3 regions of the Undibacterium sp. GW821-FHT07F11 genome follow, and region 1 is predicted to be linked to each of the others. Evidence: predicted binding sites of a transcription regulator. Region 1 holds the regulator's gene; each other region holds the start of a gene.
The links. The regulator sigma-54, encoded in region 1, starts transcription at its own class of promoters, with help from an activator protein. The targets are predictions, from matches to a motif close to TGGCANGNAANCTGCTTT.
Positions count from the first base shown of each region.

Region 2: a site for sigma-54 is predicted at 1,462-1,479, ahead of AC07OI_RS09170 (urease subunit gamma). Genes of this name have one in related genera too.
Region 3: a site for sigma-54 is predicted at 2,046-2,063, ahead of AC07OI_RS14005 (DUF1549 and DUF1553 domain-containing protein). Genes of this name have one in related genera too.

Region 1 covers NZ_JBWKQH010000012.1:54,121-57,256, reverse strand. Annotated here, with positions in the region: gene lptB (LPS export ABC transporter ATP-binding protein) at 1-500, shown strand, start outside; gene AC07OI_RS26250 (RNA polymerase factor sigma-54) at 512-2,002, shown strand; gene hpf (ribosome hibernation-promoting factor, HPF/YfiA family) at 2,110-2,457, shown strand; gene AC07OI_RS26240 (enoyl-CoA hydratase/isomerase family protein) at 3,057-3,136, shown strand, end outside.
Region 2 covers NZ_JBWKQH010000003.1:437,883-441,018, forward strand. Annotated here, with positions in the region: gene ureC (urease subunit alpha) at 1-727, opposite strand, end outside; gene AC07OI_RS09165 (urease subunit beta) at 724-1,029, opposite strand; gene AC07OI_RS09170 (urease subunit gamma) at 1,039-1,341, opposite strand; gene AC07OI_RS09175 (RNA polymerase sigma factor) at 1,631-2,233, shown strand; gene AC07OI_RS09180 (hypothetical protein) at 2,242-2,736, shown strand; gene AC07OI_RS09185 (hypothetical protein) at 2,803-3,136, shown strand, end outside.
Region 3 covers NZ_JBWKQH010000005.1:134,165-137,300, reverse strand. Annotated here, with positions in the region: gene AC07OI_RS14005 (DUF1549 and DUF1553 domain-containing protein) at 1-1,964, opposite strand, end outside; gene AC07OI_RS14000 (TonB-dependent receptor domain-containing protein) at 2,315-3,136, opposite strand, start outside.

The sequences.
Region 1 (3,136 bases):
CTTACCTGCCCCAGGAAGCTTCGGTATTCCGCAAACTGACGGTGGAAGACAATATCCGCGCCGTACTCGAATTGCAAAAAGACAGTGAAGGCAAATATCTCGGTGCCAAGAAAATTGAGCAAAGGCTCAATGCCCTGCTGGCAGATTTGCAGATAGAAAAGATACGTGAAAGCCAAGCACTATCACTCTCAGGTGGTGAACGCCGTCGTGTCGAAATTGCCCGCGCGCTGGCGACCAACCCACGCTTTGTTTTGCTGGATGAGCCCTTTGCTGGCGTTGACCCGATTGCCGTCATCGAAATTCAACGCATTGTGCGCTTCCTCAAGGAACGCGGCATCGGTGTGCTGATCACCGACCATAATGTGCGCGAGACCCTGGGCATCTGCGATCACGCCTATATCATCAACCAAGGTGCGGTACTTGCCAGTGGCAAGCCTGACGACATCATACAAAATGAATCTGTACGTCGCGTTTATCTCGGAGAACACTTCCGGATGTGACGGGAATCATCATGAAACAAAGCCTGCAACTACGTACCTCACAACATCTGGCCCTGACGCCGCAATTGCAGCAATCAATACGATTATTGCAGTTATCGACTCTGGAATTGCATCAGGAGCTGGAGACGCTGCTGACCGACAATCCCATGCTGGAGCGCGTCGATGACCCACTTGATCACGCCGTGCGCCTGCTGGCAGACGGTGCCATCAATACCAGCAGCACCTCTGCCGATGCTGGCATGGAAGCACCCGCAGCAAGAGACGACAGCGACAAGTCTGCAGAACCTGCGGCGGCTGATGCTGAAACCGTCATCAGCAATGACAGCACCACCTCCAGTGAAGAAGACTGGGGTTTTGATGACGTGCAGCATGGCAGCAAGTCTGGCGATGATGAAGATGGCCGCCCACAACTGGGCGCAGCCCATGTCACCCTGCGTGAACACCTGCTGGAACAGATGCGCCTGAACCTGCGCGAGCCGCGTGACCGAGCCCTGGTCGAGCTGATGATAGATGCGCTTGACAGCAACGGTTACCTGACTGAAACCTTGGATGAAATACATGCCAGTTTGCCACTGGAATTGTTCGTAGAACCAGAAGAACTGGCTTTTGCCCTGAACATGCTGCAGAGCTTTGACCCTGCCGGTGTTGGTGCGCGCAGCCCTTCAGAATGCCTGGCACTGCAAATCAGGCGCTTGCCCAAGATTGCTTTTGTCACGCGCAGGCTGGCGTTGCAAATTGTTGAAACGCAACTGAGTTTATTTGCGCAAAGAGATTTCACAAAACTCAAGAAAATACTCGACTGTGATGACGAAGATTTGCGCGATGCACAAACGGTCATCCGTATGTGCAAACCCAGACCCGGCATCGCTTTTGCTGCCGATGAATCTGACTATGTTGTACCAGACGTCATCGTCAGAAAATCCGGTAACGGCTGGCAAGTCATGCTGAATCAGGATGTCATGCCCAGGCTGCGGGTAAGCAGTATGTATGCCAACATCATGAAGCAAAATCGCGGCGAGGCAGGCATGGGTGCGCAACTACAGGAAGCACGCTGGCTCATCAAGAATATGCGGCAACGCTTCGAGACCATATTGCGCGTTGCACAAGCGATAGTCGAAAGGCAACGCAATTTTTTCACGCACGGTGCTGTTGCCATGCGCCCCCTTGTTTTGCGCGAAATTGCTGATACACTAGGATTACACGAGAGCACTATCTCACGTGTAACAACCCAAAAATACATGTTGACCCCACATGGCATGTTTGAGTTGAAGTACTTTTTCGGCAGCCATGTCGCGACGGAAACAGGGGGTGAAGCATCTTCCACCGCGATACGTGCACTCATCAAGCAGCTGATAGGAGCAGAAGACCAGAAAAGCCCACTCTCTGATAGCAAAATTGCAGACATGCTGGGTGAACAGGGCATGGTAATTGCCCGACGGACAGTTGCCAAATACCGTGAAGCCCTCAAAATCCCCCCAGTGAGTTTGCGTAAATCTTTGTAAGCAGTCCTTGTAATCACGGTTTGAATTGCTATATATGATTTAGCTCAAGGCAAATAAATGCCAGGAGCTTATCGTTACAGCAAGTAACATCACTATAGGAGCACAGTATGAATCTCACCATCAGTGGACACCACGTCGAAGTAACTCCTGCAATTCGTGAATATGTACATACCAAACTAGAACGTATCAGGCGGCATTTCGACCAGGTCATTGATATCGCCGTCATCCTGACGGTGGACAAGCTCCGGGAAAAGGAAAAACGACACAAAGCCGACATTAATTTGCATATCAGCGGTAAAGATATCCACGTTGAAAGTCTGGCGCATGATCTGTATGCAGCCATTGATGCACTGGTAGACAAACTGGATCGCCAGGTCATCAAGCATAAAGATAAAATGCAAGACCATCAGCACGACGCCATCAAGCACATACCTGATCCGGCATCGGCTTCATAAAGACCCCAGTCCTTACCCGAACAGGGTTGTGGACATCCAAAACAAGGACGCTAGAAGGCGTCCTTTTTGTTGGGTGATTGGTTTTGATTTAATGATTTACCTCAATCATTAATTGAATTGCCCTGCGACAATCCGTACACATAATAACCGTCATTCCAGCGTGCTTTTAGCTGGAATCCAGCGGCGTTCGTTATATGCCGTGGCTCTTGTTGCAAGTGGCACTTTGACTAAAACGTTTGCCCTCCGTGGATACAAGCCGGGTCTCGGCCCGGCAGCCGAAATACTTTCTTTGCGTCGCCAAAGAACGTATTCAAAGAAAGGCGACCCAGGCGTCGTCGCCCCCTGAAGGGGGTTCCCGTTTGTGCTGTACAAAAAATGGGAAGGCCCGAAACTCGCTTCGCTCAAACAGCGGTCCTTCTTAATCCATTTTCTGTACGGCACAAACGGCGTCGACACATGGGAACTGCTAACGTCAAAAACAACAGCAACGAGCATGCAGTCCTTACGCTATTTCCTCATAAGCATAGACACCCCGTGACGACCAAGCCTGACAAAGTTAAAATAGCAGCTTCATCCTCTACCCTGCATAGTCAACCATTATGAGCGAATTTGTCCTCACCTCCGTCAAGAACAATATAGGCTATATCACCCTGGACAGGCCCAAAGCGCTGAACTCGCT
Region 2 (3,136 bases), on a different contig from region 1:
CAACCTGCACATCCATAGCGTCTGCCACGGTAAGGCAGTTATCGATGGCTTGTGGTGTCGTGCCCCAGTCTTCATGCAGCTTCAAGCCTATGGCACCTGCTCTGATCTGCTCTTCCAGCGGTAAAGGCAGGCTGACATTGCCCTTGCCCATAAAACCCAGGTTCATGGGAAAAGCATCTGCCGCCATCAGCATGGAATGCAAATGCCAGGGGCCAGGAGTACAGGTGGTTGCCGCCGTCCCGGTTGCCGGGCCGGTGCCGCCACCCAGCATGGTGGTAACGCCGCTCATCAATGCTTCTTCAATCTGCTGCGGACAAATGAAGTGGATATGCGAATCGATGCCACCAGCGGTCACGATCTTGCCCTCACCGGCAATGATCTCGGTCGCGCCGCCAATTGCCATGTCAACGCCGGACTGTATGTCAGGATTGCCAGCCTTGCCTATGCAGGCAATCAAACCATTTTTAATGCCAATATCTGCTTTGACGATACCCCAGTGATCAATAATGACCGCATTGGTGATGACCGTATCCATGACTTCTGCATGCGGCCTTTGCGACTGGCCCATGCCATCGCGTATCACCTTGCCACCACCAAATTTCACCTCTTCACCATAGATGGCAAAGTCTTTCTCGATTTCTATGAATAGATTGGTATCTGCCAGACGGATGCGGTCACCCGTAGTTGGCCCGAACATTTCAGCATAGGCATGACGTGAAATTTTCATAGCGCCCCCATGACTTTACCGCTGAAACCATAGACTTTCCTGTCACCCGCCAGGGCCACCAGCTCTATACTGCGTTGCTGCCCCGGTTCAAAGCGTATGGCAGTGCCAGCGGCAATATTGAGACGCATGCCATAAGCAAGCTGGCGCTCAAATTGCAGGGACGGATTGGTTTCAAAAAAATGAAAATGTGAGCCTACCTGTATCGGCCTGTCACCGCTATTGGCCACAGTAATGCTGACGACTGCACGACCCACATTCAGTTCTATGTCCCCATCCTCTATCAGGATTTCGCCTGGTATCATGGTTTTCTCCTAAGGAATGGGGTTGTGAACGGTAACCAGCTTGCTGCCGTCCGGAAAAGTCGCTTCGACCTGGATATCAGGAATCATTTCCGGCACACCTTCCATGACATCGGCACGGCTGAGTATTTGCGCACCTTCCGACATCAGTTCAGCCACCGTCCTGCCATCGCGTGCACCTTCCATGATGGCGGCGGTGATCAGGGCGACTGCTTCCGGGTAATTCAGCTTCAGGCCGCGCGCCTTGCGTCTTTCTGCCAGCAAGGCAGCGGTAAAAATCAGCAACTTATCTTTTTCTCTGGGTGTCAGATCCATATCTTCTTTCGCTTATTGTCTGCACTATCACCAAACTTATTATTTATCGCCATTTATAAAATAACAAGCAAGTCCACTAAGGTGACAGGCCAGCCCTCTAAAAACATTATAAAAAGCAACACAGCAAGTTTCGAACCAAGGGCAAATAACCTGGATTACCGGAATGCGCACCAAACAAAGGCAAGACCTCACCAAGTTAGTGCATTTCATGCAAATGCAGATAGCGCGAAAATATTTGGAACTTTTGATGCCCCTGGGAGTAATACCTTAAAACAGCCAACAAATAAACGTGGATAACAAAGAGACAGATTCCAGCTTGCTGACACAAATGCGCGACGGTGATGTTGCTGCATTTCAACGCCTGTACCAGCGCCACCAGGGACCTATCTACCGATATGCTCTGATGCGATGTGGCCAAAGTGCACTGGCAGCGGACGTGGTGCAAGATGTTTTCATTGGATTGCTGAGCAAGTCTTACCGTTATGACGCGGGCCTGGGCAGTTTGCAGAATTTTCTGTTTGGCGTAGCAAGGAATTTATTGCTGAAACAGGACCAGGCAGAACGCCGCCACCAGCCATTACCAGGTTATAGCGAAGAAGATGGGGAAGAAGTTTTGATGAGTGAAACGACAGAACCGGCGGATGTCATCTTCCATCAGCAAATGACTGAACATGTGCGGCAGGCAGTCTCGGTACTGCGCCCTCATTATCGTGACGTGATTATTTTGTATGAATTGCAGGAACTGTCGTACGCAGAGATAGCCGTGATTTGCGACATAGATATAGGAACAGTTCGCTCTCGCCTGTCACGGGCGCGGGCAGCGATACTGCAATACAGCGAAAGACTGGGCTGGCGACCCGACGCAGCGACAAAAACCGGAACACAAAGATGAAAGACCTTATGAATACCCCACAGGACGCCAGCAATGGAGATGCCTTGCTGGATCAGCAGTTCAGCCTTTTGCGCAAAGATTTGCAGGAGCTGAATACGCCAATGGCTATAGAGCAGACTTTATTGCAAGCTTTTGCCAAACAACAGGCCAAGGATAAAAAGCAGGCACGCAGCAAACGCCTGCGCCCGTGGCTGGCAGGTTTGTTGACGCTGAGTGGCAGCCTTGGTCTGGTCATGCTGACGGTCGTGTTTCCAGTATCGCAGCATCAATTGACGCCGGACAGTACCACTGTTTCAACTACAGAGCTTCCTCCTTTCGTCGCCCTGGTACCGCTGGAGCGCCTCAATAACGAAACGCCAAGCATGCTGGAAGCAGAAGTCCCGGCTGCCTGGCTCGCCAGCCTGGGCATGCCAGTATCTCCGGAAATAGCCGGTGACATGGTGCAGGCACAAATGCTGGTCGCTGCCGATGGTGAGCCATTAGCCATGCGACTCCTGAAATAAGCAATAAGCTACTCAATAACAAAGCAGCATAGAAAGACAAAAATGACACACAGAAAAGGACGCATCATGAAAACCAAACTGCCACTCTTCATATTGTTAAGCTCTGCCTGGGCAATGGCACATGCCAATAATACAGACGGTGACACTGCAAACCCAGCCGAAGAAAAACCTGTGCGTCGCCACGTGGAAATCATACAAGTGCCTGCAGTACCACCGCTGCCGCCCATGCCACCGATGCCCTCAATGTCACCTATGCCACCAATGCTGGCACTGGCAGACATACCCGACTCAAAAAACATCAGCAAAATCGTGTCCGACGCCATGAGCCAGGCATTTGTCAGCATGCAAGGCATGCATAGTATCCGGCCAATAAAAAATGCGCCATACAGCGCAGAAATTG
Region 3 (3,136 bases), on a different contig from region 1:
CTATTGATCAATGCCAGTGCCTGCGGCGCTGTCGTCGTCACATCGCGCTTGCTGTGTACCAGTTGCGGGTTCGCCATATCAAAGGTTTCCAGCAACGGGTAAGGAATATTCCTGCGGGTGAAGACATACACGCTGCGGCGGTGGTAATCATGCGGGTCGGTCGACGTGACCCAGGCATTGCCGGCATTGAAGTTACTCGGCACTGGTGGCAAGACAGAGGGTCCACCGAGTTTTTCTTCCAGCAAACCAGAAGCCAACAGCAATGAATCACGTATCTGTTCTGCATCCAGACGTTGCCTTGGGAAAGATGCCAGCAACTTGTTGGTCGGATCTGTTACTTTGGTGTCTTCACGTTCTGCAGAGGACTGACGGTAGACCTTGGACAATAAAATCTGACGATTCAATTTCTTGACGCTCCAGCCTTCCTTGATGAAATTGCTGGCCAGATAATCCAGCAATTCAGGATGGCTGGGCTTGGTACCCATCTTGCCAAAATCACTGACTGATTCAACAATGCCGCGGCCAAAATACTGCGCCCAGACGCGGTTCACAAAAACACGGGCAGGCAGCGGATTAGTGGTGCTGGTCAACCAGTTAGCCAGGGCAGTGCGGCGGCCAGATGAGGTGGCAGTCGGCACGATATTTGGTTTTTCATTAGTCAACAGTGACAGGAAGGCTGGCTGTACTTCTTCCAGATGTCTGTCATAGATGCCATTCGCCAATATGTAAGTCGGTGGCGCCTCCGCATGACCGAGCTCAGTCATGGCAGAGATATAACCAGGATGCTTGGGCTTGATGTTGTCAAATTTCTTCAACTCAGCTTCCAGTTTCTGGTATTTTTCGTAGCCTTCTTTATCCTTGGTTTTCAACTGATTAACAGCATTGCGGGTACGGCCCTGCATGGTCCAGAGATTGCGGTGATAAATCCAGCGGTCATAGGCAGTGCGTTCATTTTCTGGCTTGGTGATGGATTCACGCGTGGCGGGTACAAAGCCGAGAAGGCGGTCAGCTTCTGCCTTATCGATGATGGGGCGTATCAAGACTTCCTGCTTGTCACGGATATCCTTGGTGGCCGCTTCCCATTTCGCCTGCTTGAGTTCATATTCTTCTTTTTGCTTGCCAGTTGCAGCAAGGATGTCATCGCTGGCACTGGCATTCACAAAAAAGGATTGCAACTGGTAATACTCTTTTTGCGAAATCTTGTCGAACTTGTGATTGTGGCAGGCAGCGCAACCTACTGTGGTGGCTAGGAAGACCGAGCCAACTGTGTCTGTCAGGTCAGTCGCAATTTCGACTTGCTTGAGATTAAGGTCGCGGGCATTGACTTCGTCCGGGTAGTTACGCAGGAAGCCTGTGGCAATCAGGGCTTCCTGATTGCCGGGGAAAAGTTCATCACCGGCCAGTTGCTCCTGTATGAAGCGGTTATAAGGTTTGTCATCGTTAAACGCCTTGATGACGTAGTCACGGTAACGCCATACATTCGGACGCGTGCCGTCGGCATTGAAACCGTCGCTATCAGCATAGCGGGTCAGGTCCAGCCAACGACGGCCCCAACGCTCGCCATAGCGGGTTGATGCCAGCAGCCTGTCCACCAGCTTTTCATAAGCCTTGGGAGACTTGTCTGTGACGAAAGCCTGTACCTCTTCCGGCGTCGGTATCACGCCCCAGGTATCCAGCGTAGCTCGGCGGATGAAGCTGGCCCTGTCAGTATCTGGCGAGGGCTTGATGCTCTTCGCTTCAAGCTGCGCCAGGATGAAATTGTCAACTGGAGTATGTACCCAGCCTTTTTGTTTGACTGCTGGCAGTTCAGGATTTTTCAAAGGCTGGTAAGCCCAGCCCTGGGCAACAGCAGCCTGGGTTTTGGCGATAGCTTTGCTGTCTTCTGCAGCACTCAAACTGATTGCTGTGCCTGACAAAGCTAATATGACGGCGAGTGCAAGTGGCTTATTGAGTGACTTATACATCAAGCACTCCTTGCTGATGCTGGGTTTTAATCATGAAAATACTCCCTGGAAATAATTAGTAAACAACGATTTTCACTATCAATAGCAACTATCGCGCCACCATTAAAACTCACGCCAAATTTATTATAAGTCTTTGATAAATATGGATTTTTCAATATACCTTCCGTAATCAACAGGATTTCCTCGCTGCTTATTTTTCAAACATTTGTAAAACACCCTGCTGAATTAAAAACAAGCAGCTATTGCGACCTGTTTCAGGCCCAACAGTACGTATCGTTTTGTAACGTCAAAACAAAAAACCCAGGCATCTGCCTGGGTTTTTTGCTTCAATTTGTTCTGCTTGAATAAAATTACAGCTTGCCACTCAATGTCACGCCTATCCAGCGCGGTACTGCAGGAGTATAGCTATTCCAGGTTTTCAGTATAGGTGTACTGTCATTGAAAGCATTCTTGACGACCAGACTGAGGTCATAGGATTGATTGCGACTGCCTATGCCTATCGCTATGTCAGTAACGCTTTTTGCAGATATCCAGCCATAATCCGACAAGGAATTATCGCTATTATATTTACTGCTATACAGGGTATTCGTACTGGCATGGAATTCCCTGTTACCCAAAATTGGTAAGCGATAATCTACGCCCACATTAAAGCTGAATTTTGCAGCTCCCGGCAAGGCCTGACCCGAAACATCACGATATGGCGCAGCGCCGGTATAGCCATTTTCAGCAGGCTGGGCAGAGTTAGTGAAACTCTTATAGCGCGCGTCGTTATAAGCACCTGAGAAACGCACCAGCGTATTGGGCAAGCCACTGTAGACGCCGTCAATTTCAAGACCCTGCGCCCTGACTTTTGGTACATTGCCGGTGGCCGAGGTGTAGTAGTTGGTGCCGTCATTGTTCAGATTGGTGGTGTACACATCCAGCACGCGCACGGCTTGCTGGTAATCCTTGATATCCATGACGAACAATGCTGCATTCAAAATCAGCTTATTGTCCAGCAAGGCGGATTTCAAACCGAATTCAAAGGCACTGGTCTTTTCTGCCTTGACCAGATTGGATACCCCATTGGTAACCTGGGATATACCCGCTTTTTCACCATACTGCCAGGAAGCATAGCCAGTGATGTTGTCGTTGATTTTATAAGATGGACTGATCACGAAAGCTGGCAAACC